DNA from 3 places in the Bacillus smithii genome. Region 1 is predicted to be linked to each of the others. Evidence: a T-box and tRNA genes for the amino acid it is inferred to sense, from the RefSeq annotation. Region 1 holds a T-box; the other regions hold tRNA genes.
The links. A T-box is a leader RNA that pairs with one kind of tRNA and senses whether it is charged. The one in region 1 lies ahead of tyrS (tyrosine--tRNA ligase), so its partner is inferred to be a tRNA-Tyr.
Positions count from the first base shown of each region.

Region 2: it has a tRNA-Tyr gene. The T-box ahead of tyrS (tyrosine--tRNA ligase) is inferred to sense a tRNA for this amino acid. The anticodon was not compared.
Region 3: it has a tRNA-Tyr gene. The T-box ahead of tyrS (tyrosine--tRNA ligase) is inferred to sense a tRNA for this amino acid. The anticodon was not compared.

Region 1 covers NZ_CP012024.1:2,537,806-2,547,574, reverse strand. The annotation lists gene acsA (acetate--CoA ligase) at 1-1,646, shown strand, start outside; T-box leader at 1,948-2,158, shown strand; gene tyrS (tyrosine--tRNA ligase) at 2,218-3,474, shown strand; gene rpsD (30S ribosomal protein S4) at 3,650-4,252, opposite strand; gene BSM4216_RS11895 (ISLre2 family transposase) at 4,657-6,024, opposite strand; gene BSM4216_RS11885 (sensor domain-containing diguanylate cyclase) at 6,952-8,781, shown strand; gene BSM4216_RS11880 (GAF domain-containing protein) at 8,854-9,339, opposite strand; gene refZ (forespore capture DNA-binding protein RefZ) at 9,652-9,769, shown strand, end outside.
Region 2 covers NZ_CP012024.1:739,167-748,935, reverse strand. The annotation lists gene BSM4216_RS03540 (LLM class flavin-dependent oxidoreductase) at 1-990, opposite strand, end outside; gene BSM4216_RS03535 (LLM class flavin-dependent oxidoreductase) at 980-2,011, opposite strand; gene BSM4216_RS03530 (LysR family transcriptional regulator) at 2,156-3,061, opposite strand; tRNA gene BSM4216_RS03525 (tRNA-Leu) at 3,718-3,800, opposite strand; tRNA gene BSM4216_RS03520 (tRNA-Cys) at 3,809-3,882, opposite strand; tRNA gene BSM4216_RS03515 (tRNA-Gly) at 3,888-3,962, opposite strand; tRNA gene BSM4216_RS03510 (tRNA-Gln) at 3,966-4,037, opposite strand; tRNA gene BSM4216_RS03505 (tRNA-His) at 4,054-4,129, opposite strand; tRNA gene BSM4216_RS03500 (tRNA-Trp) at 4,140-4,213, opposite strand; tRNA gene BSM4216_RS03495 (tRNA-Tyr) at 4,219-4,303, opposite strand; tRNA gene BSM4216_RS03490 (tRNA-Thr) at 4,309-4,381, opposite strand; tRNA gene BSM4216_RS03485 (tRNA-Phe) at 4,386-4,461, opposite strand; tRNA gene BSM4216_RS03480 (tRNA-Asp) at 4,472-4,547, opposite strand; tRNA gene BSM4216_RS03475 (tRNA-Met) at 4,607-4,680, opposite strand; tRNA gene BSM4216_RS03470 (tRNA-Val) at 4,691-4,766, opposite strand; tRNA gene BSM4216_RS03465 (tRNA-Glu) at 4,775-4,846, opposite strand; tRNA gene BSM4216_RS03460 (tRNA-Ser) at 4,856-4,947, opposite strand; tRNA gene BSM4216_RS03455 (tRNA-Asn) at 4,951-5,025, opposite strand; rRNA gene rrf (5S ribosomal RNA) at 5,034-5,149, opposite strand; rRNA gene BSM4216_RS03445 (23S ribosomal RNA) at 5,296-8,228, opposite strand; rRNA gene BSM4216_RS03440 (16S ribosomal RNA) at 8,489-9,769, opposite strand, start outside.
Region 3 covers NZ_CP012024.1:164,679-174,447, reverse strand. The annotation lists gene glmM (phosphoglucosamine mutase) at 1-410, opposite strand, end outside; gene BSM4216_RS00940 (CdaR family protein) at 451-1,770, opposite strand; gene cdaA (diadenylate cyclase CdaA) at 1,763-2,605, opposite strand; gene BSM4216_RS00930 (anti-sigma factor family protein) at 2,747-3,349, opposite strand; gene sigW (RNA polymerase sigma factor SigW) at 3,369-3,932, opposite strand; gene BSM4216_RS15960 (aspartyl-phosphate phosphatase Spo0E family protein) at 4,098-4,259, shown strand; tRNA gene BSM4216_RS00915 (tRNA-Ala) at 4,616-4,688, opposite strand; tRNA gene BSM4216_RS00910 (tRNA-Gly) at 4,707-4,778, opposite strand; tRNA gene BSM4216_RS00905 (tRNA-Lys) at 4,792-4,864, opposite strand; tRNA gene BSM4216_RS00900 (tRNA-Gln) at 4,908-4,982, opposite strand; tRNA gene BSM4216_RS00895 (tRNA-Tyr) at 5,039-5,123, opposite strand; tRNA gene BSM4216_RS00890 (tRNA-Thr) at 5,129-5,204, opposite strand; tRNA gene BSM4216_RS00885 (tRNA-Val) at 5,216-5,291, opposite strand; tRNA gene BSM4216_RS00880 (tRNA-Glu) at 5,300-5,371, opposite strand; tRNA gene BSM4216_RS00875 (tRNA-Thr) at 5,388-5,460, opposite strand; tRNA gene BSM4216_RS00870 (tRNA-Asn) at 5,462-5,536, opposite strand; rRNA gene rrf (5S ribosomal RNA) at 5,545-5,660, opposite strand; rRNA gene BSM4216_RS00860 (23S ribosomal RNA) at 5,785-8,717, opposite strand; rRNA gene BSM4216_RS00855 (16S ribosomal RNA) at 8,978-9,769, opposite strand, start outside.

The DNA of each region.
Region 1 (9,769 bases):
TTGATTGGAAAGAAGCTGAAAAACATTTTTCTTGGTACGAAACGGGAAAAGTCAATTTGGCTTATGAAGCCATTGACCGCCATGTTGAGACTTTTCGCAAAAATAAAGTGGCTCTCTATTATAAAGACGCTGAAAGAAATGAAAAATATACGTTTAAAGAAATGAAAGAATGGACAAATCGGGCAGCAAATGTTTTGAAGGAGTATGGAGACGTTCAAAAAGGAGACAGGGTGTTTATTTTCATGCCCCGTTCGCCTGAACTGTATTTTGCCCTTTTAGGGACAATCAAGACCGGTGCCATCGTCGGTCCATTATTTGAGGCCTTTATGGAAGGGGCGGTAAGAGACCGGCTTCAAGATAGTGAGGCAAAGGTGCTGATCACTACAACGGAGCTTCTGCACAGGGTGCCCAAACAAGATCTTCCCGCTTTGAAAAAGATTTTTCTGGTTGGGAAAGATATTCAAGAAGATGAGACACATATCGACTTTTTGGCCAAACTGAAAAACGCCAGCAAACGGTTTGATATCGAGTGGGTCGATCGAAACGATGGTTTGATCCTTCATTATACTTCAGGGTCTACGGGAAAGCCAAAAGGTGTCCTTCATGTTCATAATGCGATGATCCAGCATTATCAAACAGCCAAGTGGGTGCTCGATTTGAAAGAAGACGATGTTTATTGGTGCACAGCGGATCCGGGCTGGGTAACGGGGACGTCTTATGGAATATTCGGACCTTGGTTAATGGGAGCATCAAACGTGATTGTGGGCGGACGTTTTAATCCTGAACATTGGTATAAGACGATTGAAGAGTTCGAGATTACCGTTTGGTACAGTGCTCCAACTGCTTTTCGCATGCTCATGGGAGCAGGAGATGAACTCGTGAAACAGTTCGATTTAAGTTCGCTCCGCCATATATTGAGCGTTGGTGAACCGTTGAATCCTGAAGTGGTGCGATGGGGAAAGAAAGTTTTTGATGTTCGCATCCATGATACGTGGTGGATGACGGAAACAGGAGCCATTATGATTTGCAATTATCCATGCATGGAGATTAAACCAGGATCCATGGGCAAACCGCTTCCCGGCGTGAAAGCCGCCATTGTGGATGACAGAGGAAACGAACTCCCTCCTAATCGGATGGGGAATTTGGCCATCAAAAAAGGTTGGCCTTCCATGATGTATACGATTTGGAAAAATAAAGAGAAATATGAATCTTACTTTTTAGCCGGAGATTGGTACGTATCGGGGGATTCCGCATATAAGGATGAAGATGGATATTTTTGGTTCCAGGGACGTGTGGATGATGTGATTATGACATCGGGTGAACGAGTAGGACCTTTTGAGGTAGAAAGTAAATTGGTAGAGCATCCCGCAGTTGCCGAAGCGGGGGTCATCGGGAAGCCGGACCCTGTACGCGGGGAAATTATTAAAGCGTTTGTTGCGTTAAGGGAAGGATATGAACCTTCTGATGAACTGAAGGAAGACATTCGCCAATTTATTAAGAAAGGCTTGGCGGCTCATGCCGCTCCGAGGGAAATTGAATTCCGCGACAAACTACCGAAAACACGAAGCGGAAAAATTATGCGCCGCGTCTTAAAAGCTTGGGAACTAGACTTGCCGACTGGCGACTTATCCACAATGGAAGACTAGTTCGAAATCGTTGTTTCATTGTCTGCATGTACAAAACGAAGTGAAGAGGTCTTTTCCTTCCTTTTGTGAAAAGGGCTGACTGTTTGCTTAGTCAGCCCTGTTTTTTGCTTTTGCTCATAAGAGAATGATTGACATTAAGGTCGTTGTCATAGCTAATGCCGAGATTTCTTCGATCCAAGTGATCCAACAAGCGGCTTGAATGGCAAATGACTTTGCCTAAATTTTTACGTCGCATTGACAATCCTATATAACTGTGATAAAAATTCATATATGAACGAATGTAGAATGACAAATGCATCGTGGAAAAGCCGTGAAGGGAATCAGTAGTTCGCTGTCTTTGCTTTCAGAGAGTCGGTGGATGGTGCAAACCGATACATGCAGTTGAACGAATTACCTCCCGGAGCTTTTGCCGTGAAAAGGAGAGTAGCGGCAAACGGTCTAAACCGTTAGCAATCAATGAGTGGAGAAGCAATTCTCAATTTGGGTGGTACCGCGCGAACAGCGTCCCTGCTTTTTTAGCAGGGACTTTTTTGCGTTTGGAAAAAATTTCTTGATCAAAGGAGGAACAACGGTGAATTTACTGGAAGAATTACAGTGGAGAGGGATCATTTACCAACAAACAGATGAACAGGATATTAAGGAGCTTCTTGAAAACGAAAAGATTTCGCTATATTGCGGAGTGGATCCAACGGCCGACAGTCTGCATATTGGACATTTGCTTCCGTTTTTGACACTTCGTCGTTTTCAACAGCACGGGCACCGACCGATTGTGCTGATCGGTGGAGCAACGGGGATGATTGGCGATCCAAGCGGGAAAAAAGAAGAACGCAAACTTCAAACGATTGAAACGGTTCAAGAAAATGTAAAAGGGTTGAAAAAACAATTAGAGAAAATTTTTGATTTTGATGGATCCAACGGAGCGGTGCTCGTCAATAATTATGACTGGACAAGTACGATGAACGTCATTACGTTCTTGCGTGATTATGGAAAATACATCGGCATCAATTACATGCTGGCAAAAGATACGATCGCTTCCCGCCTAGAAACCGGTATTTCGTTTACAGAGTTCAGCTACACGATTTTGCAAGGGATCGACTTTTTGCATTTGTTCGATGAGTATCAATGTAAATTACAAATCGGCGGAAGCGACCAATGGGGCAACATTACAACCGGATTGGAATTAATTCGAAAGATTCATGACGGAGCAAAAGCGTATGGTTTAACGATCCCGCTTGTGACGAAAGCAGATGGCACAAAATTCGGGAAAACAGAAAACGGTGCTGTTTGGCTGGATCCGGAAAAGACCTCTCCTTTTGAATTCTATCAATTTTGGATTAACACAGCGGATGAAGATGTAGTGAAATACTTAAAATACTTTACGTTCCTGACAAAAGAAGAAATTGAGGATTTGGAACAATCATTGAAAAAAGAGCCGCATTTGCGCAAAGCTCAAAAAGCGCTTGCGGAAGAAATGACCCGCCTTATTCATGGCCAAGAGGCGCTCAATCAAGCGATTCGCATTTCAGAATCGTTATTCAGCGGAGATATTAAACAATTATCAGCAGAAGAGATTAAACAAGGATTTAAAGATGTCCCTTCCTATGAAGTGAAGGAAACTCAAGAACTGGGTTTGGTTGATTTATTAGTCCAAGCAAAAATTTCTCCATCGAAACGCCAGGCTCGCGAAGATATTCAAAATGGAGCCATCTATATCAACGGAGAAAGAGTCACGGATACAAGCTATCAATTAACGGAAAATGACCGTATTGAGGGCCAGTTTACGATTGTCCGCAGAGGGAAAAAGAAATACTTTTTAATTAAATACTAAGAATAAAAACAGCGTCCTAAAAAGTCATGGGACGCTGTTTCTGTTATATGAATACGGATGTTAAAAGCTTTTTTCCTCAAAAGAGAAGAGATTCTTTCATTGAGGAATCGAAAAAATGGGGAACTGACGAGCGAAGAAATGAAAAAAGAGCCTAAACAGGCTCTTTTTAAATTGATTAACGAGAGTAGAACTCAACGATAAGAGATTCGTTAATTTCAGCAGGAAGCTCAGAACGTTCTGGAAGACGAGTATAAGTTCCTTCTAATTTATCAGCATCAAAAGTTAAATATTCAGGAACGTAGTTGTTAGCTTCCACGGATTCTTTAATAATGTCAAGGTTGCGAGATTTTTCGCGAACACCGATGGTTTGCCCCGGACGAACTTGGTAAGATGGAATATCTACGCGGCTTCCATCTACAAGAATATGACCGTGGTTAACAAGCTGACGAGCTTGGCGGCGAGTACGCGCTAAACCGAGACGATAAACAAGATTGTCAAGACGGGATTCCAGCAAAATCATGAAGTTTTCACCGTGAACCCCTTTCATTTTGCCAGCTTTTACGAACAGATTACGGAATTGACGTTCATTTACTCCGTACATATGGCGTAATTTTTGTTTTTCTTGCAATTGAAGACCATATTCGGAAAGTTTTCTACGTTGGTTTGGACCATGTTGTCCAGGAGCATATGGGCGTTTTTCTAATTCTTTCCCCGTTCCGCTTAAGGAAATGCCAAGGCGACGGGAAATTTTCCATGTAGGGCCAGTGTAACGAGCCATGGAAAAACTCCTCCTTTATTTTATTTTGTTGTAAAATAAAAAACAGGCGTGAGACAGCAATTTTGGCCATTTTGTTTTCATGCACCATCGCCCCAGCAGCTAAGGGTTACGCGATGCACCTCATCCAAGATTTATTCTCATTGGATGTGAGGAACAAAATGAACGCAAAAATGTGTTCACAAAGGCTGCTTACTTTATTTTACACAAACCTCATTATATGTCGTCTTGTTGTGTGAGTCAAGGGCGTTTTAAGAAAAGAGTCAGTCAAGACTTTGTGGGAATTTTTTTGGTTCGCTGAAAATAGATGTAAGTCATAGGTTAGCGAACCATTTTTTTGAATTTCATCCGTAAGCGCTTTCGGACTCTCATCCCTTGCCATGACAGACGAATATGTATACCTTTTTTTACCATCCCTTGAATTCAGACAGGGCATGATAGATCGGAGTCCCGGACGATTGCTGTAAATATGGCACGTTATTCCGCGTTACCTCTGGAAGAAGACGGCGGATGCGTTGTTTCGCCTTGTTCACGATCGTCTGTTTGGTAGATGCCGTTTCCTCCGCCGGATGCGACGATTCTTCTCCTAAACGATGTCCGAAAAGACGAATCCCATCCATCCGGGCAATCATTGCCTTGAAAAACGCCCTGAGTCCCTTGTCTGTCCAACTGCGGCGGTATTTCACCCGATACGCCAGCTGGCTCATCACGCTTTCAGCCCTCCCCATCGGATACATGCCCGTTGTGTCCACTCCTTGCTCCTTCAGCCATTCCCGGTAATCACGGATGCATCCCGGCATCGATTCGATCCGGTGGATCAAGGCAGCCAGCTGTTGTTCTTTCGCTTCGTCCCCCAGCGTGCCGAGGGCGCTGTTCAGTTCCACAAGCAGCTTCTCTTCATCCTGCTTCGCCAGCTTTTGCCGAATCGCCTGCCACCGTGGATGGCCCGAGAGGCATTGGCGCAACTCACGCGCCACGTGGAATCGATCCAATTGGAAGCAGACCCGTCCTTTGAAATACTCCCGGCACGCGGTAATCCATGGAGCGCCGTCCCCGTTGATGACAAGAAGATCCCGACACGGATCATAGGCATATTCGTTCATCAAAAATTCCTCGAAGCCTTCCCACACCTCCCCCTTGCCTTCATGGACGTAATGGCGCTGATTCACGAATTCGATCCGTGAGCCGTTGCGCTTCCATCCTTCGTGAACGGTCAGGATTTTGTCTTCCTTGGCCCGTTTTCCCTTCCCTTGGAGAGAGACAAACAGTCCATCGGCCTCCACAAACAGCACCCGTCCATATCGCTGGTCAACCGGGCAGTGCAGCGGAACTTCAGCCTCGAGCACCAACTGGCGGATCGTCTCATGGCTCATCACCGGATACCCGACCATCTGGGCAAGCGTATGAGCCGCTTTGCGATAGGAAGAGCACTCCACAGCCAATCCCATCGCCGTTTCTTCTAGACAAGGGCTGATTGACTGCGATCCATCAAACGCTAAAAAGGAATCAAGCAAAAACGTGTAACGGTTTTGTTCTCGGTCTAAATAGTAGTTTCGCTCAAAGGTAACTTCGCCAAACAAGGTTTGAATCGTGGTGCGTCGTTTGTCTTTCAAGTGGTACCGGCGCTTGTCCCGGGTTTCCGCCAATTGTCGGTCGATGTCCTCCAACAGAGCCGTAAACAGCTCGGTGAAGGCGTTTTGCAAGGCTCGAAACAAATCAAGTTCGATCTCTTTCCATGTCAACGAATTTGTGGTAAGATGTTGTTGAATATTCATGGGACTCTCTCCTCCTGTTTGATGGTGTGAACAATGATCATCTTACCAGGGAGAGAGTCCTTTTTTCATGTTTCCTGCTTGGGATCCTACCGCACTTTGCTTGGTGGCCCCGATGAGGGGGATTGCGAACCTACGTTCCCAACCCCCTCATCGGGGAATTCTAAGAATTTCTCCCACAAACATTTTACTCACACTTAAGAAAAAGGTGAAAGTTGATTGGATAGCGAAAAGAAAGTGGGAGCACTGATTTCAGAATAAGGCATTGAAACGGAATCATCAAAAGTTTGCTTCAAAAGGATAGGATCAGCCTGCGAAATGAACTTGGAGTATCATTAAAATCGAAACAATGATTTCATAAGCAGCTGTGCTGAAATGAGTGTTTCTAATATGAAAATGAGAAAGACTGCCAAACTGCTTGCTTGAATCTGATCAATGAATTTTTTATTCCTCCTGTTTCTCTTTTCTGTTTTTGCATCCCCGACTAACTATTTTTATTGTCTTAATTAAAATTCGAGAGGAAGATAAAACTTATTTATTAGTGAAATAGTCATTTCTTTTTTCATATTTATGGAATTAAGGTAGTAAAAAAATAATAAATCAGGACAATGGAAAAAGTTTGAATAATATATATAATAATCTTTTTTTCTATGCTATACTATAAAGGATTGATTTGAAAATAATGCAAGGTGATTAAATTTATTTAATATTCCGAAAAATATTTAATTAAAAATCGTTTTGTATGATTGACATGGATCTAAATGAGGAAAATTTTATAGTTGGAAGGTACGAGTTTCAAAACCTTTACGTCAGTTGACGCAACATGATTGAAATGGAAACCGGGAATCCTTCCTTTTAAGCGTGCAGAGCTGTGTGGAGCTTTGCAGCCGCTGCAAAATCAATTGGATGGGAAACACAGGTGATTAAAGGATGAACGAAATCTTTTTGAAAAATATGATGACTTTGTACAAAGCGAAACTATATGAGCTTATCGTGGCCCCGGATGAACAAAATGTTCAACAAAAATGGCTGAAATCTATTTCTGACATTTTAAAGTCAGAAAAATTCCATTTTTTGGACAAAAGTTCGATGCAAACCGTTTCAAATGAACAGCGGAAAGAGATCGAGCATCTGTTTGAAAATAAACGATGGGTACAACGGGATATCCTGGATGTCAGTCGCTGCTATTCCGAATATTCGTTTGGCGTCCAGTTTCTTTGTGAACATGAAGTCTATGGCTGTTTATTTGTAAAAACTCCTTTGGAAGAAAAAATCACCGAAAGGTTTTTAAAAGAATTTACGGAAGAAAGCCATCGTTTTTTTCAACGTTATGCCTTTGTTTCTTCCATCTCGAATGGGGAAAAATTTTATAAAGAATTGTTTCAAGCAACAAAAAGATTTCATTCTTCAATGAATATTGAATGTGTATTAAACGAAATGGTGGACACCCTCAAACGCGTTTTTCCTCATTATTTTTATTCGTTAAATCTTACCATTGATAAAAATGACATAGAATTGCCCGTCCATTTATTTGAAATGGAAAATACTCGCTCTATGGCGATGGAAGCGTATGTAAGCGGCGAAGTAAAAGTGGAGCACTTAACGCAAGCAAACAAAAGTGTTTTATATGTCCCTATAAAAGGAAAGCAAGGGGTGTACGGACTTTTAAAAGTCGATTGTCCGCTTTTTCAATTGAACAACGAAAGAATTGAGTTTATTCGGCTGCTTGTGGAAACAGGTGGAAGCGCTTTGGAAAATGCCAAGCTTTATCAGCAATCGAGACGATTTATTGCCGATTTGCAGCTTATCAACGAAACATCGCGGCAGTTGAATTCCAATTTGCGCTTTTCCGATACTATATTGTTTTTGCAGTCCAAAATCCTTTCCTCCTTTGGAGCTTCTGCTTGCGGATTCATTTTTATAGAAAAAGATGGCTATAAAGTATTGGAAGGAAGCTCCCCGATTTTTTTGGATGAATCGGGAAAAATGTACATATCGTATGTAGGAAAGAGAATGGAAGAAGAAAAAGATTCGATATTTATTGGGGACATAGCCAGAAAAATAACGGATAGAAAATTTCCATATCGTTCATTAATGGCTGTCCCCATGTTTGAAAGCGACATGCTAAAAGGATTTTGCATTGTATTGAAAGACAGCGCCTATGGATTTACGTTTGATATGTATAAATTGCTGCAGTCCTTGATTTATCATTCCACATTGGCTTTGACCAATTCTCTTTTAAGAGAGGAACTTGAACGTCTTGTGATTACCGATCATTTAACGAATTTATATTCCCGAAACTATTTGGAGTCAAAGATGAGCGAGTCGCTGCAGAACGACGAACAAGGGAGCTTTCTTCTGATCGATATTGATGATTTTAAAAAAATCAATGACACGTACGGACATCAAGTAGGGGATGAGGTCATCGTTCAAGTGGCCAAAATTATTCAATCTGTCTCCGGTCAAAAAGGAATAGCTGCAAGATGGGGCGGAGAGGAGCTGTCTATCTATTTTCCTCATTTGACTGTGAATGAAGCAGAGAAACTTTCACAAAGGATAGTAGTAGAAGTGGAAGAAAAGACGAATCCGAAAGTGACGGTTTCTTGCGGAATGTCTCGATGGTACAAAGGAAGTGGAGAAGACGTAGAATCGTTGTTTAAAAAAGCCGACCAAGCACTGTACGTTTCGAAAGCAACCGGCAAAAACAAAATGACCATTAGTTATCATAGTGAAAACGACAGCAAAATGCCTTTTTCATAACAAGACGAGATGAGGCAGATTCCAAATTTTATTTGGAATCTGCCTCTTTTTTCGAAAGCAAACAAGCCTTTCTTATAAAAATTCCACTAAAGCATGAACAAATTGTTCCAACATGCTTTGATCGATCTCATCAAAACGATTGATAATCGGACTGTCGATATCGAGAACACCGATTAACTGTCCCGCTTTAATCATCGGAACGACTATTTCCGATTGGGAAGCGGCATCACAGGCGATATGGCCGGGAAATTGATGGACATCTTCTACGCGGATGGTTTTTCGTTCTGCTGCGGCTGTTCCGCAAACCCCTTTTCCGAGCGGGATGCGGACGCAGGCCGGCAGTCCTTGAAACGGTCCGAGGACAAGTTCATTTTTTTCTTGTTCATATAAATAAAAACCGACCCAATTTATTTCTTTAAGAAATTGATTTAATAAAGCGGAAGCATTGCTTAAATTGGCGATTCTGTTCGTTTCGGACTCCATCAAGGCTTTCAATTGTTTGATGACGAGTTGATACTGCTCTTCTTTAGAGCCTTTGTACGTTTCTGCTTGAAACATCATGATCACCCTTCTCTCTGAAAATTCACGTCGATTCTGAAAGAAAATGTCGATAAAATTATAAAGGATTTTTACGTATGAATCCGAAATTTGATAAAGAATAAGTTTTACAGCTTTGATAGGTTGCAGACATAATCAATGGGCACGTCACCGTCATTCGCATCCTTGCAACAAAGAGAATCCCCGATTTCTCAAACGGGAAAGGCAAACAGTCAAAAAACAGAAAATTCTGATCGATCAATGAAATCAAAAATCCCAGTTTTTGTTTTGTCCTAAACATCGCGATCAATTAAGGAGAGAAGAGGGAAGAAAATGAACGCAACATTAAAGGAAACGAAAGAATTAATTATGGACGCAGCCATTGTTCTTTTTAATACAAAAGGCTATGACGGAACCGGGGTAAGGGACATAGCCAAAAAAGCGAAAGTAA
Region 2 (9,769 bases), 1.6 Mb from region 1:
GCTATTTTTCCCGACATCGCCTATATCAGGAAACGGCTCATCAAGCGGAAATACACTGAAATCGAAGTGATCAAAGTATCGTCCTAAATAATCGAGAGCTTCTTCAATCGACACAAGGTTTTGAATCGCTTCGTATTTTTCTTCCGCTTCTTCTATAGTTGCACCGACAATCGGATGAATCCCCGGGAAAATGAGAATCTCGTCTCTGCTCCGTCCGTTTGCTTCTGCCCGCAGTTTTACATCCTTATAAAAAGCTTGGGCCTGTTCGAGAGTTTCTGCATTGGTAAAAACAGCATCCGCCTCTTTTGCAGCCAAATTTTTACCGGCTTCAGAAGAACCTGCTTGGAATATGACGGGCTGCCCTTGACTCGAACGTTCAATATTTAACGGTCCTTCGACAGAAAAGAAACGACCTTTATGATTCAATACATGAACCTTATTTCGATCAAAAAACTGTCCGGTTTGCCGATTTCGTATAAAAGCATCGTCTTCCCATGAATCCCACAATCCTTTTACTACTTGCAAAAATTCTGCCGCTATCTCATATCGAAGAGAATGCGATGGATGTTCACCTTTATTGTAGTTCTTTGCAGATCCCTCTAAAGGAGAAGTGACAACATTCCATCCAGCACGCCCCCCGCTGATTTTATCCAGCGATGCTAACTGGCGGGCAACCGTAAATGGCTCACTGTAAGTGGTTGATATCGTACCGACCAGCCCTATTCTCGATGTTACTGACGCGAGAGAAGATAAGATGGTGATGGGTTCAAACCGATTCAAGAAATGAGGAATGGATTTTTCATTTATATATAGTCCATCAGCAACAAAAGCAAAAGAAAATCCGGCTTCTTCAGCTTGTCGAGTAATAGACTTGTAATACTGAAAGTTAACACTGGCATCTTTTGGAACACTTGGATCTTTCCAGGCGTTCATGTGACTTCCCGGGCCGTGCAACATAATCCCCAATTGAATCTGTTTTTTATGAGACATAAGTTTCACCCTCTTCTTCGGTTAAATAATCGTCATTCGAGCCGTTTGGACTTAACAGCTGAAAAGACCGAATCCGTTCTTCTACCTTTTGAACAGGGGAATGCAAAATAAATTCATCCACTTGATAGGATGCATGGAATTTATTTAAGACTTTTTTTACATAGACAGAGGTTCCGGCAATGATATAGCTCGCTTGTTCTTCCACTTCATAAGACTGCTCCGCTTGTTTGCCGAAAGCATGTGCTTGTTCCAATGTAGAAACCGTGACAATACGGCCGCTTTGCAGATGGACTTTATACATTTTTTGATCTTTCGCCAGTTCTTCGGCCTCTTTTTGCGAATCGGCAGCGACTGCTGCAAGGGATAGCAGAAAACGTCCGTCCGGATAGCCGTTGCGATAAACGTGCGCCGATTCTTCCAGCACCTTTACGTCGCCATTAATAAACAAGGCGAATACAAAAGGAATTTGAAGGTCAGCTGCCAGCTGAGCGCTTCTGGGACTGGCCCCGAGTAAAAAAAGGTTGGGTTTTTCCGGCGGTATAGGTGTCGCTTCAATACCGGCGAGCGGATGATCTTCATCCACTGAATTTTCAATTAATTTTTTCAAAAAAAGAAATCTTTCTTCAAAATCTTGTCCGTCATTCACGGTGCCAAACTGCAACGCCTTTGTCGATAACGGCAGGCCGCCCGGAGCCTTCCCGATCCCAAGATCGACTCTTCCGGGAGCAAGAGTAGACAAAACATGAAAATTTTCCGCAACTTTAAAAGGACTATAATGTTGAAGCATGACTCCTCCTGATCCGATGCGAATCGACTTCGTTCTGGCAAGCAAATATGACATTAAAACTTCCGGAGACGACCCCGCTACCTGTTCCGAATGATGATGCTCTGACACCCAGAAGCGCGAGTAACCCCATTCTTCTGCTTTTTGGGCCAGGCGAACGGTTTGCTGCAAGGCGTCAACAGCTGAAGAGCCTTCAAGGATCGGGCTTTGATCTAACAATCCAAGCTGATAACTCATATCCAATTTCCTCCTGTTTTTATTCTTAGTTTACAGGTGTGATTAATTTGTTTTATTTGTTGGTATTTATCCTATCACCGGAAATAGCGAAAAAGCAATACTTCAAGCGATAGAAAGATTTAAGCGATTCATTAATAAAATTTATCAATTTGTTCGAGAGAATGATGAAACAGCATTCTTTTCAAATTGTTCAATCGACAAAAGAATGTCATTCCATAAAAAAGGAGGCTCCGGTCCATAATATGTTCCATGAATATGCTGTTTCAGCATCATCAAATGATCGACATTGACTTCCACCAGCTGGCCTGTTTCCAGTTCATGTTTAACGCATAAATATGGCAGAAATCCGAACCCGTTGCCGCTTTGAATGAGTGATTTTGCCACTTCAAGATGATCCACGTGAAATTCAATTCGCGGTTCCACGTTCGCCACTTCAAAAATTTTGTGTACACGATTCCAGTCGAACGCTCCGCATTCAAAAAAGACCATTGGTTCAAGAGCCAATTGCTGTGCGGATAACTTTGACTGAAACTGAAAAGGATGTCCCGGCTTTACGACAAGCCGTATTGAATTGTCAAGAAGCGGTTGATGCTGCAATGCTTGATGCGACACTTCTTTCATGAACGCCACATCAATCTGCTTTTGGAGCAGCTTATCTACTAGCACCTCGTTAGACGCTGAAATAAATTTAAACCGGAGTTCCGGATGTGCTTTTTTCCAAAGCGGCAGTGCAATGGGGATAAAATATTGAGATGTAATGATATTGGCCCCAATGACTACCTCTTCCTGATCCGCTCTTTTTTTCAATAGTTTTTTTCCTTGCTGAAAAGTGCGGATAATCTGCTCAGCATACGGAATAAACATTTCCCCCTTTTCCGTCAGCTTGATGCCTCTACCCTCCCGTTCAAACAGTTCTGTATCCAATTCTCGTTCCAATGCTTTGATCCGCGCCGTAACCGTTGGCTGTGATAAAAACAAAGCGTTCGCTGCTTTATGAATGCTGTTAAAATGGACGACATACATAAAAGCTTCAATATGATCAATGTTCATCTTCTCCACCCCTTTTTTAATAAAAAATAAAAAGCTCCCGAACATAGATGCATCAGGAGTTATTGAACGTCAATTCTACGGTATTTTGTTTTTTTATTTTAATCATATTATTCCGATTAGTAAAGTATATTTTAAAAAATTCCATAAATAAAGTAAATTCAGTTAATTGAACCGTAAGAGATTCGTGCTTTATTCCAACCTATAAAAGTACCTCCCCCTTTAATACATACGCCTTTGACTCTTTGCTCTTTTTTTTGATTACGAGAACCGATGTTTTGCTGATATCCGTTTCACCAAAAAGCTTAAAATCCTTATCAATTGAGCTTAAAATCTATATTTTAGGAGAAATAAACCTTCATGCGATTACAAAAGCGATTTTTACCGCCTTCTATAATAGAAAAAACAGGCCTTTATCCAACCTGTCATCGAATGAACGTTCAAATTAGGGAATTTCATTTCGTGGCTGAAAAGATTCAACCCCAACATTTAGTATAGAACCGGAATTTTAAGAGACTAAGAAATAAAGCTTTATGTTCACTCATCTAGTCAACTACAAAAAAGGGGGCACTTCGATAAGTGTATTCCAACAATTGACATAGAGCCAAATATAAAAACAAGGGGTTCCACTATGTGGAACCCCTTATCTCTATATTCGATGCCGATGGTGGGAGTCGAACCCACACTCCACAAGGGAACACGATTTTGAGTCGTGCGCGTCTGCCAATTCCGCCACATCGGCTTATTATATGGAGGCGGCAACCGGATTCGAACCGGTGATAAAGGTTTTGCAGACCTCTGCCTTACCACTTGGCTATGCCGCCTTCATTGGAGCGGAAGACGGGACTCGAACCCGCGACCCCCACCTTGGCAAGGTGGTGTTCTACCACTGAACTACTTCCGCGTACTGGGCTAGCTGGATTCGAACCAGCGCATGACGGAGTCAAAGTCCGTTGCCTTACCGCTTGGCTATAGCCCAATGATTCCTTTTAATATGGGGCGACTAGTGGGAATCGAACCCACGAATGTCGGAGCCACAATCCGATGCGTTAACCACTTCGCCATAGCCGCCATTATAATATGGCAGGGGCAGTAGGAATCGAACCCACACCGGAGGTTTTGGAGACCTCTGTTCTACCGTTAAACTATGCCCCTATGAATGGTGGAGGGGGACGGATTCGAACCGCCGAACCCTGAGGGAGCGGATTTACAGTCCGCCGCGTTTAGCCACTTCGCTACCCCTCCACTGATGCCGGCTGTAGGACTTGAACCCACAACCTACTGATTACAAGTCAGTTGCTCTACCAATTGAGCTAAGCCGGCAACATGGTGGCTCGGGACGGAATCGAACCGCCGACACAAGGATTTTCAGTCCTTTGCTCTACCGACTGAGCTACCGAGCCGATGATTTCATGGCGGTCCCGACGGGAATCGAACCCGCGATCTCCTGCGTGACAGGCAGGCGTGATAACCGCTACACTACGGGACCATTGTTTTAAGATATGCTGACACGTTGATTATGTATGAAAGAAATACTATGTCATTCAATTGCGGGGGCAGGATTTGAACCTGCGACCTTCGGGTTATGAGCCCGACGAGCTACCAGACTGCTCCACCCCGCGACGATATAGATGGTGGAGGTTGACGGGATCGAACCGCCGACCCCTTGCTTGTAAGGCAAGTGCTCTCCCAGCTGAGCTAAACCTCCATTGAGGATGACCCGTACGGGATTCGAACCCGTGTTACCGCCGTGAAAGGGCGGTGTCTTAACCACTTGACCAACGGGCCAACTTATAATGGCGGAGAGCAAGGGATTCGAACCCTTGAGACAGCGTTAACCGTCTACACGATTTCCAATCGTGCTCCTTCGACCACTCGGACAGCTCTCCATATGGCTCCGCAGGTAGGATTCGAACCTACGACCGATCGGTTAACAGCCGATTGCTCTACCACTGAGCTACTGCGGAATAATATCGCCTGGCAGCGTCCTACTCTCGCAAGGGGAATCCCCTCACTACCATCGGCGCTGAAGAGCTTAACTTCCGTGTTCGGGATGGGAACGGGTGTGACCTCTTCGCCATCGCCACCAGACGGTCACCATGTATTGTCGGAACGATTGTTCTTTAAATTTCAATAGGAATTTTAAAGAATTTATAGGTCTTTTTATAAAGCGTTATCAAGATATCTTCCTTCAAAACTAGATAGAAGAAGCAGTTTCACCGATTTCGCGCTTTCTTTTGGTTAAGTCCTCGATCGATTAGTATCCGTCAGCTCCACGTGTCACCACGCTTCCACCTCGGACCTATCTACCTGATCATCTTTCAGGGATCTTACTTTCCGAAGAAATGGGAAATCTCATCTTGAGGGGGGCTTCATGCTTAGATGCTTTCAGCACTTATCCCTTCCGCACATAGCTACCCAGCGATGCCTCTGGCGAGACAACTGGTACACCAGCGGTGCGTCCATCCCGGTCCTCTCGTACTAAGGACAGCTCCTCTCAAATTTCCTGCGCCCGCGACGGATAGGGACCGAACTGTCTCACGACGTTCTGAACCCAGCTCGCGTACCGCTTTAATGGGCGAACAGCCCAACCCTTGGGACCGACTACAGCCCCAGGATGCGATGAGCCGACATCGAGGTGCCAAACCTCCCCGTCGATGTGGACTCTTGGGGGAGATAAGCCTGTTATCCCCGGGGTAGCTTTTATCCGTTGAGCGATGGCCCTTCCATACGGAACCACCGGATCACTAAGCCCGACTTTCGTCCCTGCTCGACTTGTAGGTCTCGCAGTCAAGCTCCCTTCTGCCTTTGCACTCTGCGAATGATTTCCAACCATTCTGAGGGAACCTTTGGGCGCCTCCGTTACCTTTTAGGAGGCGACCGCCCCAGTCAAACTGCCCACCTGACACTGTCTCCCACCCCGATCAGGGGTGCGGGTTAGAATTTCAGTACAGCCAGGGTAGTATCCCACCGGCGCCTCCACCGAAGCTGGCGCTCCGGTTTCCAAGGCTCCTACCTATCCTGTACAAGCTGTACCAAAATTCAATATCAGGCTGCAGTAAAGCTCCACGGGGTCTTTCCGTCCTGTCGCGGGTAACCTGCATCTTCACAGGTACTATAATTTCACCGAGTCTCTCGTTGAGACAGTGCCCAGATCGTTACGCCTTTCGTGCGGGTCAGAACTTACCTGACAAGGAATTTCGCTACCTTAGGACCGTTATAGTTACGGCCGCCGTTTACTGGGGCTTCGGTTCGCACCTTCAAGCAAAGCTTTAAGCGCTCCCCTTAACCTTCCAGCACCGGGCAGGCGTCAGCCCCTATACTTCGCCTTACGGCTTCGCAGAGACCTGTGTTTTTGCTAAACAGTCGCCTGGGCCTATTCACTGCGGCTTCTCGGGGCTATGCACCCCAAAAAGCACCCCTTCTCCCGAAGTTACGGGGTCATTTTGCCGAGTTCCTTAACGAGAGTTCTCTCGCACACCTTAGGATTCTCTCCTCGCCTACCTGTGTCGGTTTGCGGTACGGGCACCTTTTTCCTCGCTAGAGGCTTTTCTTGGCAGTGTGGAATCAGGAACTTCGGTACTATATTTCCCTCGCCGTCACAGCTTGAGGTTAGTGGCAACGGGATTTGCCTCGCTGCCCCTCTTACTGCTTGGACGCACATCCAGCAGTGCGCTTACCCTATCCTCCTGCGTCCCCCCATCGCTCAAACGGAAAAGAGGTGGTACAGGAATATCAACCTGTTGTCCATCGCCTACGCCTGTCGGCCTCGGCTTAGGTCCCGACTAACCCTGAGAGGACGAGCCTTCCTCAGGAAACCTTAGGCATTCGGTGGAAGGGATTCTCACCCTTCTTTCGCTACTCATACCGGCATTCTCACTTCTAAGCGCTCCACCAGTCCTTCCGGTCTGGCTTCTCTGCCCTTAGAACGCTCTCCTACCGCGGACACCCGAAGGTGTCCACCCGCAGCTTCGGTGATACGTTTAGCCCCGGTACATTTTCGGCGCAGAATCACTCGACCAGTGAGCTATTACGCACTCTTTAAATGGTGGCTGCTTCTAAGCCAACATCCTGGTTGTCTAAGCAATTCCACATCCTTTTCCACTTAACGTATACTTTGGGACCTTAGCTGGCGGTCTGGGCTGTTTCCCTTTTGACCACGGATCTTATCACTCGCAGTCTGACTCCCAAGGATAAGTCGCTGGCATTCGGAGTTTGTCTGAATTCGGTAACCCGATGAGGGCCCCTAGTCCAAACAGTGCTCTACCTCCAAGACTCTTTCCTTGAGGCTAGCCCTAAAGCTATTTCGGAGAGAACCAGCTATCTCCAAGTTCGATTGGAATTTCACCCCTACCCACACCTCATCCCCGCACTTTTCAACGTGCGTGGGTTCGGGCCTCCAGTAAGTGTTACCTCACCTTCACCCTGGACATGGGTAGATCACCTGGTTTCGGGTCTGCGACCCCATACTCATGCGCCCTGTTCAGACTCGCTTTCGCTGCGGCTCCGTCTTTCCGACTTAACCTCGCATGAGATCGCAACTCGCCGGTTCATTCTACAAAAGGCACGCCATCACCCGTAAACGGGCTCTGACTACTTGTAGGCACACGGTTTCAGGTTCTCTTTCACTCCCCTCCCGGGGTGCTTTTCACCTTTCCCTCACGGTACTGGTTCACTATCGGTCACTAGGGAGTATTTAGCCTTGGGAGATGGTCCTCCCAGCTTCCGACGGGATTCCTCGTGTCCCGCCGTACTCAGGATCCACCAGGGAGGGAACGAAGTTTCGACTACAGGGTTGTTACCTTCTCTGACGGGCCTTTCCAGACCTCTTCGTCTACCTCGTTCCTTTGTGACTCCACCATTGGTGTCCTACAACCCCAGAAGGCAAGCCTTCTGGTTTGGGCTGTTCCCGTTTCGCTCGCCGCTACTCAGGGAATCGCTGTTGCTTTCTCTTCCTCCGGGTACTTAGATGTTTCAGTTCCCCGGGTTGCCTTCCTTACCCTATGGATTCAGGCAAGGATGCTGCCCCATTACGGGCAGCGGGTTTCCCCATTCGGAAATCTCCGGATCAACGCTTACGTACAGCTCCCCGGAGCTTTTCGGAGTTAGTCCCGTCCTTCATCGGCTCCTAGTGCCAAGGCATCCACCGTGCGCCCTTTCTAACTTAACCATGTTGGTTTTATCCTAGATGGCGATACTCGGTTTATGCTGCTTCTTTTTTCTATCTAGTTTTCAAGGAACAACTTGGAAGGATGAAATCCTTCAAAACTGAACAAAACGAAAGCGTACAATTGATATCTGTCCAGCTCCGGCTCCTAGGTGCTCGAGGTCACAATCCATCTTGCTGCGGTGGTTGAAATACTACCTCCTCGCAAGCTGTCTTGTGCTTGTCGCACCTGAACAGTCGCCTCTGCTTTTCTTCTTCCTTAGAAAGGAGGTGATCCAGCCGCACCTTCCGATACGGCTACCTTGTTACGACTTCACCCCAATCATCTGCCCCACCTTCGGCGGCTGGCTCCCGTAAGGGTTACCTCACCGACTTCGGGTGTTGCAAACTCTCGTGGTGTGACGGGCGGTGTGTACAAGGCCCGGGAACGTATTCACCGCGGCATGCTGATCCGCGATTACTAGCGATTCCGGCTTCATGCAGGCGAGTTGCAGCCTGCAATCCGAACTGAGAATGGTTTTTTGGGATTAGCTCCACCTCGCGGTTTCGCGACCCTTTGTACCATCCATTGTAGCACGTGTGTAGCCCAGGTCATAAGGGGCATGATGATTTGACGTCATCCCCACCTTCCTCCGGTTTGTCACCGGCAGTCACCTTAGAGTGCCCAACTGAATGCTGGCAACTAAGGTCAAGGGTTGCGCTCGTTGCGGGACTTAACCCAACATCTCACGACACGAGCTGACGACAACCATGCACCACCTGTCACTCCGTCCCCCGAAGGGGAACCCTCTATCTCTAGAGGTAGCGAAGGATGTCAAGACCTGGTAAGGTTCTTCGCGTTGCTTCGAATTAAACCACATGCTCCACCGCTTGTGCGGGCCCCCGTCAATTCCTTTGAGTTTCAGCCTTGCGGCCGTACTCCCCAGGCGGAGTGCTTAATGCGTTAGCTGCAGCACTAAAGGGTGGAAGCCCTCTAACACTTAGCACTCATCGTTTACGGCGTGGACTACCAGGGTATCTAATCCTGTTCGCTCCCCACGCTTTCGCGCCTCAGCGTCAGTTACAGACCAGAGAGCCGCCTTCGCCACTGGTGTTCCTCCACATCTCTACGCATTTCACCGCTACACGTGGAATTCCGCTCTCCTCTTCTGCACTCAAGTCTCCCAGTTTCCAATGACCCTCCACGGTTGAGCCGTGGGCTTTCACATCAGACTTAAGAGACCGCCTGCGCGCGCTTTACGCCCAATAATTCCGGACAACGCTTGCCACCTACGTATTACCGCGGCTGCTGGCACGTAGTTAGCCGTGGCTTTCTGGTCAGGTACCGTCAAGGTACCGCCCTGTTCGAACGGTACTTGTTCTTCCCTGACAACAGAGCTTTACGATCCGAAGACCTTCTTCGCTCACGCGGCGTTGCTCCGTCAGACTTTCGTCCATTGCGGAAGATTCCCTACTGCTGCCTCCCGTAGGAGTCTGGGCCGTGTCTCAGTCCCAGTGTGGCCGATCACCCTCTCAGGTCGGCTACGCATCGTCGCCTTGGTGAG
Region 3 (9,769 bases), 1.0 Mb from region 1:
TTGTCTTCATTCGTATCTAAAAGCTTTTCAATTTCCAATTCCTCGTCATCGGAAAGTTTAAAACCGTCCGGACCAAAAAATTTGATGCCATTATCAGCCACTGGATTATGAGAAGCAGAAATCATAACGCCCGCTTGAGCTCCCATTACTTTTGTCAAGAAAGCAACACCCGGAGTGGAGATAACACCTAAACGCATCACTTCCGCTCCAATCGATAACAGACCTGCTACGAGCGCTCCTTCCAGCATGTGGCCGGAAATACGGGTGTCTCGCCCAATTAATACTTTAGGTCGTTTCGCGTTTTTCGTGAGCACATAGCCGCCAAAACGCCCTAATTTGAAAGCTAACTCAGGCGTCAACTCCGAATTAGCCACCCCTCTAACTCCATCCGTACCGAAGTATTTTCCCATTATCTTCATCGCTCCTTTATAAACTATCCATCCAGGTATACTAACGTTTTTTTACCGATAATTGAACGTTTACTTGATCATCCGATAGTTTCCAATCTGTATTGTTGTGTCCGTCTCCTTCAATCTTTAGCTGATGTTCCCCCACTGTCAAACCGGAAAGGTCTATGAACAGGGAAAAATCGTCTTTGCTCAATTTGTCGACGACGCTCTCTTCCCCGGTTACCTCCGCATTTACAGTTGAGGGAGACATCGAATCAAGAACGTAATCATCGCTTAACCCTCGAGTTTCGATCGGGATATCAGCAATCGTTTTCGTTATGACGGAATTCGGTGAATTCGTGTCGTTTGTTTGAGTTTGATTGTCATCAGGCGTAATCTCAGCAGTTCCGTTCTCGTCCTCTTTTGGCTTGGTTCTTTTATCCACTGAAACGACAATTTTTACTTTTTGAGGCGAAACATAATTCAAGCCTTCTTTCAAATGAATTGGAACCTCTTTTACCGTATCCCTTTTTATTTTACTTAAATCTATATTGATTTCCACATTATTTAATTTATCCAACGCCGATTCTTTGCCGTAGACGGTTACTTCTTTTGGATCTATGTCAATATCCTTAATGCTCACGCCTTCCGGAGGATTCCCTATTTCTTTTACAGACACAGGCACTTTTTTATTTGGATTTTTGACTTTTACTGTTACTTCCACCGTCTCGGGATCGACAGCTACATCCAATTTATTCAACTCGCTGTCCAGTACACGCACCCTTGCTTTTCCTGTAAATTCACCATCGATCAGCTCATCGCTGTCAAGGGTTGCTTTCACATACGCAATTTGATTAATTACGTCTTTAGCCCCGGTGATTTCCACTGTTTTAGGACTGACAGACAAACTATCCACTTGGTAGCCGTTCCCCAGCATGCCATCGCTGATTTCCGCTCCCACTTTAAATTCTTTTGTCACTTTTTCTTGAATGGAAACCTCTGCATAAGCAGGTTCAATTTTCACTTTTAATTGATTCGATATATTGTCATATTTTATAGGAACATCATGAGTCCCTACCCCTAGATTGGATAGATCCACATACACTTTAAAATCTTTCAGCGCTTTTGTGGACTGTACAATGCTTTTTGGACCCTCGATCGTTACACTTACTGTTTGTGGGACTCCGGATACCACAAGATTATCCGAATCGTAATATACATCCACCGGCACATCTTCTATCGTCGCAACATTATCGTTAGGAACATTTTCCGTTTTTTTCTTCAAATCCACTTCTTCCACGTTAACTGACATATATAATAATATTGCCAAAAACAGCGCTAAAATTCTCAATACCCAAGGGCTTTCAATCCATCTATCCATTTTTTCGTTTTCCCCTCCAGCTCCACAGAGTCGAGGATCCATGTTTCGATTTTCCCAGGAGCAGTTCTTTTTCCAAAAGTTGTTGGAAGTCTTCTGCAGATAGATCTCGATGCAGCTCTCCATTTTTCGTGACTGAAACGGAGCCTGTCTCCTCTGATACCACGATGGTTAAACTATCGGTCACTTCGCTGATACCGAGGGCAGCCCTGTGTCTAGTTCCTAACTCTTTAGAGATAAAGGGACTTTCAGACAACGGCAGGTAACAAGCAGCAGCTGCAATTTGATTTTTTTGGATAATGACCGCCCCGTCATGTAGTGGTGTATTAGGGATAAAAATGTTAATCAATAATTCGGAGGATACTTTAGAATTTAAAGGGATCCCCGTTTCAATATAATCGGTCATCCCCGTTTCCCTTTCTATGGAAATGAGCGCGCCAATTCTACGCTTAGCCATATAGTTCACCGCTTTGGCCATGGATTCAATGAGATGCATTTGCTCTTCATCTTCTTGTGCTAAACTGCGGCGCGAAAAGAATCTTCCCCGCCCCAGCTGTTCCAGCGCTCGCCTGAGTTCCGGTTGAAAAATGATGATGACGGCTAAAAAACCCCATGTCAAAGCCTGTTCCATCATCCAACTTAAAGTATGAAAGCCAAGGACGCCGCTGAAACCTCGAACAATGATAATGACGAAAATTCCTTTCAGCAGCTGAACAGCTTTTGTTCCACGTATAAGGGTCAGTATTTTGTAAATGACAAACCAAACAAGCAAAATATCTATAATATTGGATAAATAATCCAGTATTGAAAAATTATCAAAATTCCTTAAAAACGGCATATTACATCCTCCAATAATGTAATGAAAAATAGCCGTATAGGGGCCTCTTTCCAATGAATTTATTATATCATACTTCAGACATCGAACTTAAATCAAACAATGGGACAAGATTGGAATTATTTTAAGAGCTTAAGATGCCTTTCACTGCGCTACCAATTCTTTCATATGAAACCAAAGCCATTCAAACATCTGATGAATCTCTTCTATATTCCCGGTCACTTTTCCGGCAGACGCCATGTATTTTTCACCATTAATGACCGTAACATCCCCATCCACTTCTCCCTCAATTCGGATGTCTCCGTTCCGAACAACAAGATCTCCCTTCACTGTTTTCCCTTTTGGAACAATGACCGTATTTCCTTTCACAACAAGATTGGGCTGCTTCGTAAATGAAAACTGTTGATCTTGCTCCCACAAAGCGACAAACGACCCCATCATAAAGACAAAAAATATAGCGCAAGCAGTCAAAAATGGATGGAGATGGAACCATCTCTGCAGTTTTATCGTTCTTTTTTCTTTTGGCAACAGTGATAAAACATTTTCGGTAAAATGCTCAGGAGCTTTCACGCTATTGGAAAGACCCCTCACAAACATAATAGACTGTTTCAATTCTTGAAAATGCTGATGGCAATCTTGGCATTGCTCCAAATGTTCCCTTAGTTTGACAACTTGTTCTTTTGGCAGTTCACCATCTAAATACTCATGCATATAGCGCGTTATTTCTTTTTGGCAGTCTGCGTTCATCTTGTAGCTCATCCCCTCGCTATAATTTGCGCAAATGTTTTCGAAGAGCTTCTCGGCCCCTATGTAATCTTGTTTTTACCGTCCCAACCGGCATATCCAATATTCCTGCGATTTCTTCGACAGATAATTCTTCCATGTATTTTAATATTATGACCGCTCTGTATTTTTCAGGAAGCTTTAAAATCGCTTGCTGAATCGACTCTTGTAATTCCATATGTTCTACTTCTTGCTCCGGCAGGTGGCTGGATGAAGCAATTTGCGAATACAGCGTTAAATTTTCAGATCCTTCTATATCTGCATCTAAATGGTAGTCCGGTTTTTTCTTTCTTATTCGATCAATGCAAAGATTGGTCGTAATTCGATACAGCCAGGTTGAAAATTTTCGATTTTCATCATACCGTCGAATGTTGAGATAAGCACGTAAAAACGCTTCTTGTGCTACATCTTCTGACTCATGCCGATTTCCCAGCATCCGATAACAAAGCTGATACACTTTATCTTTATAAATTTCCACAATCTCTCCAAATGCGTTCTGATCGCCCTTAAGCACTTGCCTTATTTTTTTTCTAATAAAAACATCCATTCACTTGTACCCCCGCTCCAGCGGCAATATATAAATACGAATCAACGAAAAAGAAAGTTTCAAAAATCTTCTCTTCCATCATAACAAATATTGACCTAATCAAGTTTGCACATTTTTGAAAACGGATATGATAATAATAAAAATCAGCAAAAGCGGTGATAGACAATGTCAACAACAGAACATGACTTGCTTCTTCAAATTGAAAACTGCCGAGTTGAAATGATTTCCCAGGCAATGAAAACTTCTTTTGCAAATGATGAAGTGCTTGCATTAAGTGTAAAGCTGGATCAGCTTTTGAATCTGTATGAATCTAAAAGTCCAAAATAAACGCAGCAACCTCGTATGCAGGAGGCTGCTGTCTATGAAATGGACATAAATGCAACCGCTGCTATGGCCGCTTTATATTTGGAAGAGATTTTTTGAATTTCAAGTACAGCAGAATCTTTCCCACTCTTCGAACAATTTTGTTTGTAAACAACATCCGCAATGCGAAAGTTCGTCCAAACGAAAGTCTATTAGATTAAAATCAAGAATATCATTATTTTGTCTTAAAATTAGAAACATTTTCTTCCTACTTAAATTAAGAATCAAATGATAATGTATCTAGAGCTGATCCAAATAGAAAAAGCCTCAAACCTAACGGTTTAAGGCAAAAAACGTAAGCTTCCTATCTGAACTGAAAATGGAGCCTAGCGGGATCGAACCGCTGACCTCCTGCGTGCGATGCAGGCACTCTCCCAGCTGAGCTAAGGCCCCATATCTTCCGGCAAATAGAGCGGAAGACGGGACTCGAACCCGCGACCCCCACCTTGGGAAGGTGGTGTTCTACCACTAAACTACTTCCGCAAATACAAAACAATGAGCCATGGAGGATTCGAACCTCCGACCCTCTGATTAAAAGTCAGATGCTCTACCTACTGAGCTAATGGCTCATCAAAAAACAATAAAAAAATCCTTCAAAAGGATCAACAATAATGGCTGGGCTAGCTGGATTCGAACCAGCGCATGACGGAGTCAAAGTCCGTTGCCTTACCGCTTGGCTATAGCCCAATGATGAATGAACATTATTAGGATATCCAACGATACAAAAACTATTCAAAATTAAATGGTGGAGGGGGACGGATTCGAACCGCCGAACCCTGAGGGAGCGGATTTACAGTCCGCCGCGTTTAGCCACTTCGCTACCCCTCCGCTGCTGGTGCCGGCTGTAGGACTTGAACCCACAACCTACTGATTACAAGTCAGTTGCTCTACCAATTGAGCTAAGCCGGCTTGTTTAAGTATGGTGGAGGTTGACGGGATCGAACCGCCGACCCCTTGCTTGTAAGGCAAGTGCTCTCCCAGCTGAGCTAAACCTCCATTGAGGATGACCCGTACGGGATTCGAACCCGTGTTACCGCCGTGAAAGGGCGGTGTCTTAACCACTTGACCAACGGGCCAAAAAAATCACAGGAAAGCTTCCAACCGGGCTCGAACCGGTGACCTCTTCCTTACCATGGAAGTGCTCTACCTGCTGAGCTATGGAAGCATGGCTCCGCAGGTAGGATTCGAACCTACGACCGATCGGTTAACAGCCGATTGCTCTACCACTGAGCTACTGCGGAACGATATCGCCTGGCGACGTCCTACTCTCGCAAGGGGAATCCCCTCACTACCATCGGCGCTGAAGAGCTTAACTTCCGTGTTCGGGATGGGAACGGGTGTGACCTCTTCGCCATTGTCACCAGACGTTCAAGACAGGTAATATTATAACATAAATTATGCAGATTGCAATAACAAATGGATATTTAGGAAAAAATTATTCCTTCAAAACTAGATAGAAGAAGCAGTTTCACCGATTTCGCGCTTTCTTTTGGTTAAGTCCTCGATCGATTAGTATCCGTCAGCTCCACGTGTCACCACGCTTCCACCTCGGACCTATCTACCTGATCATCTTTCAGGGATCTTACTTTCCGAAGAAATGGGAAATCTCATCTTGAGGGGGGCTTCATGCTTAGATGCTTTCAGCACTTATCCCTTCCGCACATAGCTACCCAGCGATGCCTCTGGCGAGACAACTGGTACACCAGCGGTGCGTCCATCCCGGTCCTCTCGTACTAAGGACAGCTCCTCTCAAATTTCCTGCGCCCGCGACGGATAGGGACCGAACTGTCTCACGACGTTCTGAACCCAGCTCGCGTACCGCTTTAATGGGCGAACAGCCCAACCCTTGGGACCGACTACAGCCCCAGGATGCGATGAGCCGACATCGAGGTGCCAAACCTCCCCGTCGATGTGGACTCTTGGGGGAGATAAGCCTGTTATCCCCGGGGTAGCTTTTATCCGTTGAGCGATGGCCCTTCCATACGGAACCACCGGATCACTAAGCCCGACTTTCGTCCCTGCTCGACTTGTAGGTCTCGCAGTCAAGCTCCCTTCTGCCTTTGCACTCTGCGAATGATTTCCAACCATTCTGAGGGAACCTTTGGGCGCCTCCGTTACCTTTTAGGAGGCGACCGCCCCAGTCAAACTGCCCACCTGACACTGTCTCCCACCCCGATCAGGGGTGCGGGTTAGAATTTCAGTACAGCCAGGGTAGTATCCCACCGGCGCCTCCACCGAAGCTGGCGCTCCGGTTTCCAAGGCTCCTACCTATCCTGTACAAGCTGTACCAAAATTCAATATCAGGCTGCAGTAAAGCTCCACGGGGTCTTTCCGTCCTGTCGCGGGTAACCTGCATCTTCACAGGTACTATAATTTCACCGAGTCTCTCGTTGAGACAGTGCCCAGATCGTTACGCCTTTCGTGCGGGTCAGAACTTACCTGACAAGGAATTTCGCTACCTTAGGACCGTTATAGTTACGGCCGCCGTTTACTGGGGCTTCGGTTCGCACCTTCAAGCAAAGCTTTAAGCGCTCCCCTTAACCTTCCAGCACCGGGCAGGCGTCAGCCCCTATACTTCGCCTTACGGCTTCGCAGAGACCTGTGTTTTTGCTAAACAGTCGCCTGGGCCTATTCACTGCGGCTTCTCGGGGCTATGCACCCCAAAAAGCACCCCTTCTCCCGAAGTTACGGGGTCATTTTGCCGAGTTCCTTAACGAGAGTTCTCTCGCACACCTTAGGATTCTCTCCTCGCCTACCTGTGTCGGTTTGCGGTACGGGCACCTTTTTCCTCGCTAGAGGCTTTTCTTGGCAGTGTGGAATCAGGAACTTCGGTACTATATTTCCCTCGCCGTCACAGCTTGAGGTTAGTGGCAACGGGATTTGCCTCGCTGCCCCTCTTACTGCTTGGACGCACATCCAGCAGTGCGCTTACCCTATCCTCCTGCGTCCCCCCATCGCTCAAACGGAAAAGAGGTGGTACAGGAATATCAACCTGTTGTCCATCGCCTACGCCTGTCGGCCTCGGCTTAGGTCCCGACTAACCCTGAGAGGACGAGCCTTCCTCAGGAAACCTTAGGCATTCGGTGGAAGGGATTCTCACCCTTCTTTCGCTACTCATACCGGCATTCTCACTTCTAAGCGCTCCACCAGTCCTTCCGGTCTGGCTTCTCTGCCCTTAGAACGCTCTCCTACCGCGGACACCCGAAGGTGTCCACCCGCAGCTTCGGTGATACGTTTAGCCCCGGTACATTTTCGGCGCAGAATCACTCGACCAGTGAGCTATTACGCACTCTTTAAATGGTGGCTGCTTCTAAGCCAACATCCTGGTTGTCTAAGCAATTCCACATCCTTTTCCACTTAACGTATACTTTGGGACCTTAGCTGGCGGTCTGGGCTGTTTCCCTTTTGACCACGGATCTTATCACTCGCAGTCTGACTCCCAAGGATAAGTCGCTGGCATTCGGAGTTTGTCTGAATTCGGTAACCCGATGAGGGCCCCTAGTCCAAACAGTGCTCTACCTCCAAGACTCTTTCCTTGAGGCTAGCCCTAAAGCTATTTCGGAGAGAACCAGCTATCTCCAAGTTCGATTGGAATTTCACCCCTACCCACACCTCATCCCCGCACTTTTCAACGTGCGTGGGTTCGGGCCTCCAGTAAGTGTTACCTCACCTTCACCCTGGACATGGGTAGATCACCTGGTTTCGGGTCTGCGACCCCATACTCATGCGCCCTGTTCAGACTCGCTTTCGCTGCGGCTCCGTCTTTCCGACTTAACCTCGCATGAGATCGCAACTCGCCGGTTCATTCTACAAAAGGCACGCCATCACCCGTAAACGGGCTCTGACTACTTGTAGGCACACGGTTTCAGGTTCTCTTTCACTCCCCTCCCGGGGTGCTTTTCACCTTTCCCTCACGGTACTGGTTCACTATCGGTCACTAGGGAGTATTTAGCCTTGGGAGATGGTCCTCCCAGCTTCCGACGGGATTCCTCGTGTCCCGCCGTACTCAGGATCCACCAGGGAGGGAACGAAGTTTCGACTACAGGGTTGTTACCTTCTCTGACGGGCCTTTCCAGACCTCTTCGTCTACCTCGTTCCTTTGTGACTCCACCATTGGTGTCCTACAACCCCAGAAGGCAAGCCTTCTGGTTTGGGCTGTTCCCGTTTCGCTCGCCGCTACTCAGGGAATCGCTGTTGCTTTCTCTTCCTCCGGGTACTTAGATGTTTCAGTTCCCCGGGTTGCCTTCCTTACCCTATGGATTCAGGCAAGGATGCTGCCCCATTACGGGCAGCGGGTTTCCCCATTCGGAAATCTCCGGATCAACGCTTACGTACAGCTCCCCGGAGCTTTTCGGAGTTAGTCCCGTCCTTCATCGGCTCCTAGTGCCAAGGCATCCACCGTGCGCCCTTTCTAACTTAACCATGTTGGTTTTATCCTAGATGGCGATACTCGGTTTATGCTGCTTCTTTTTTCTATCTAGTTTTCAAGGAACAACTTGGAAGGATGAAATCCTTCAAAACTGAACAAAACGAAAGCGTACAATTGATATCTGTCCAGCTCCGGCTCCTAGGTGCTCGAGGTCACAATCCATCTTGCTGCGGTGGTTGAAATACTACCTCCTCGCAAGCTGTCTTGTGCTTGTCGCACCTGAACAGTCGCCTCTGCTTTTCTTCTTCCTTAGAAAGGAGGTGATCCAGCCGCACCTTCCGATACGGCTACCTTGTTACGACTTCACCCCAATCATCTGCCCCACCTTCGGCGGCTGGCTCCCGTAAGGGTTACCTCACCGACTTCGGGTGTTGCAAACTCTCGTGGTGTGACGGGCGGTGTGTACAAGGCCCGGGAACGTATTCACCGCGGCATGCTGATCCGCGATTACTAGCGATTCCGGCTTCATGCAGGCGAGTTGCAGCCTGCAATCCGAACTGAGAATGGTTTTTTGGGATTAGCTCCACCTCGCGGTTTCGCGACCCTTTGTACCATCCATTGTAGCACGTGTGTAGCCCAGGTCATAAGGGGCATGATGATTTGACGTCATCCCCACCTTCCTCCGGTTTGTCACCGGCAGTCACCTTAGAGTGCCCAACTGAATGCTGGCAACTAAGGTCAAGGGTTGCGCTCGTTGCGGGACTTAACCCAACATCTCACGACACGAGCTGACGACAACCATGCACCACCTGTCACTCCGTCCCCCGAAGGGGAACCCTCTATCTCTAGAGGTAGCGAAGGATGTCAAGACCTGGTAAGGTTCTTCGCGTTGCTTCGAATTAAACCACATGCTCCACCGCTTGTGCGGGCCCCCGTCAATTCCTTTGAGTTTCAGCCTTGCGGCCGTACTCCCCAGGCGGAGTGCTTAATGCGTTAGCTGCAGCACTAAAGGGTGGAAGCCCTCTAACACTTAGCACTCATCGTTTACGGCGTGGACTACCAGGGTATCTAATCCTGTTCGCTCCCCACGCTTTCGCGCCTCAGC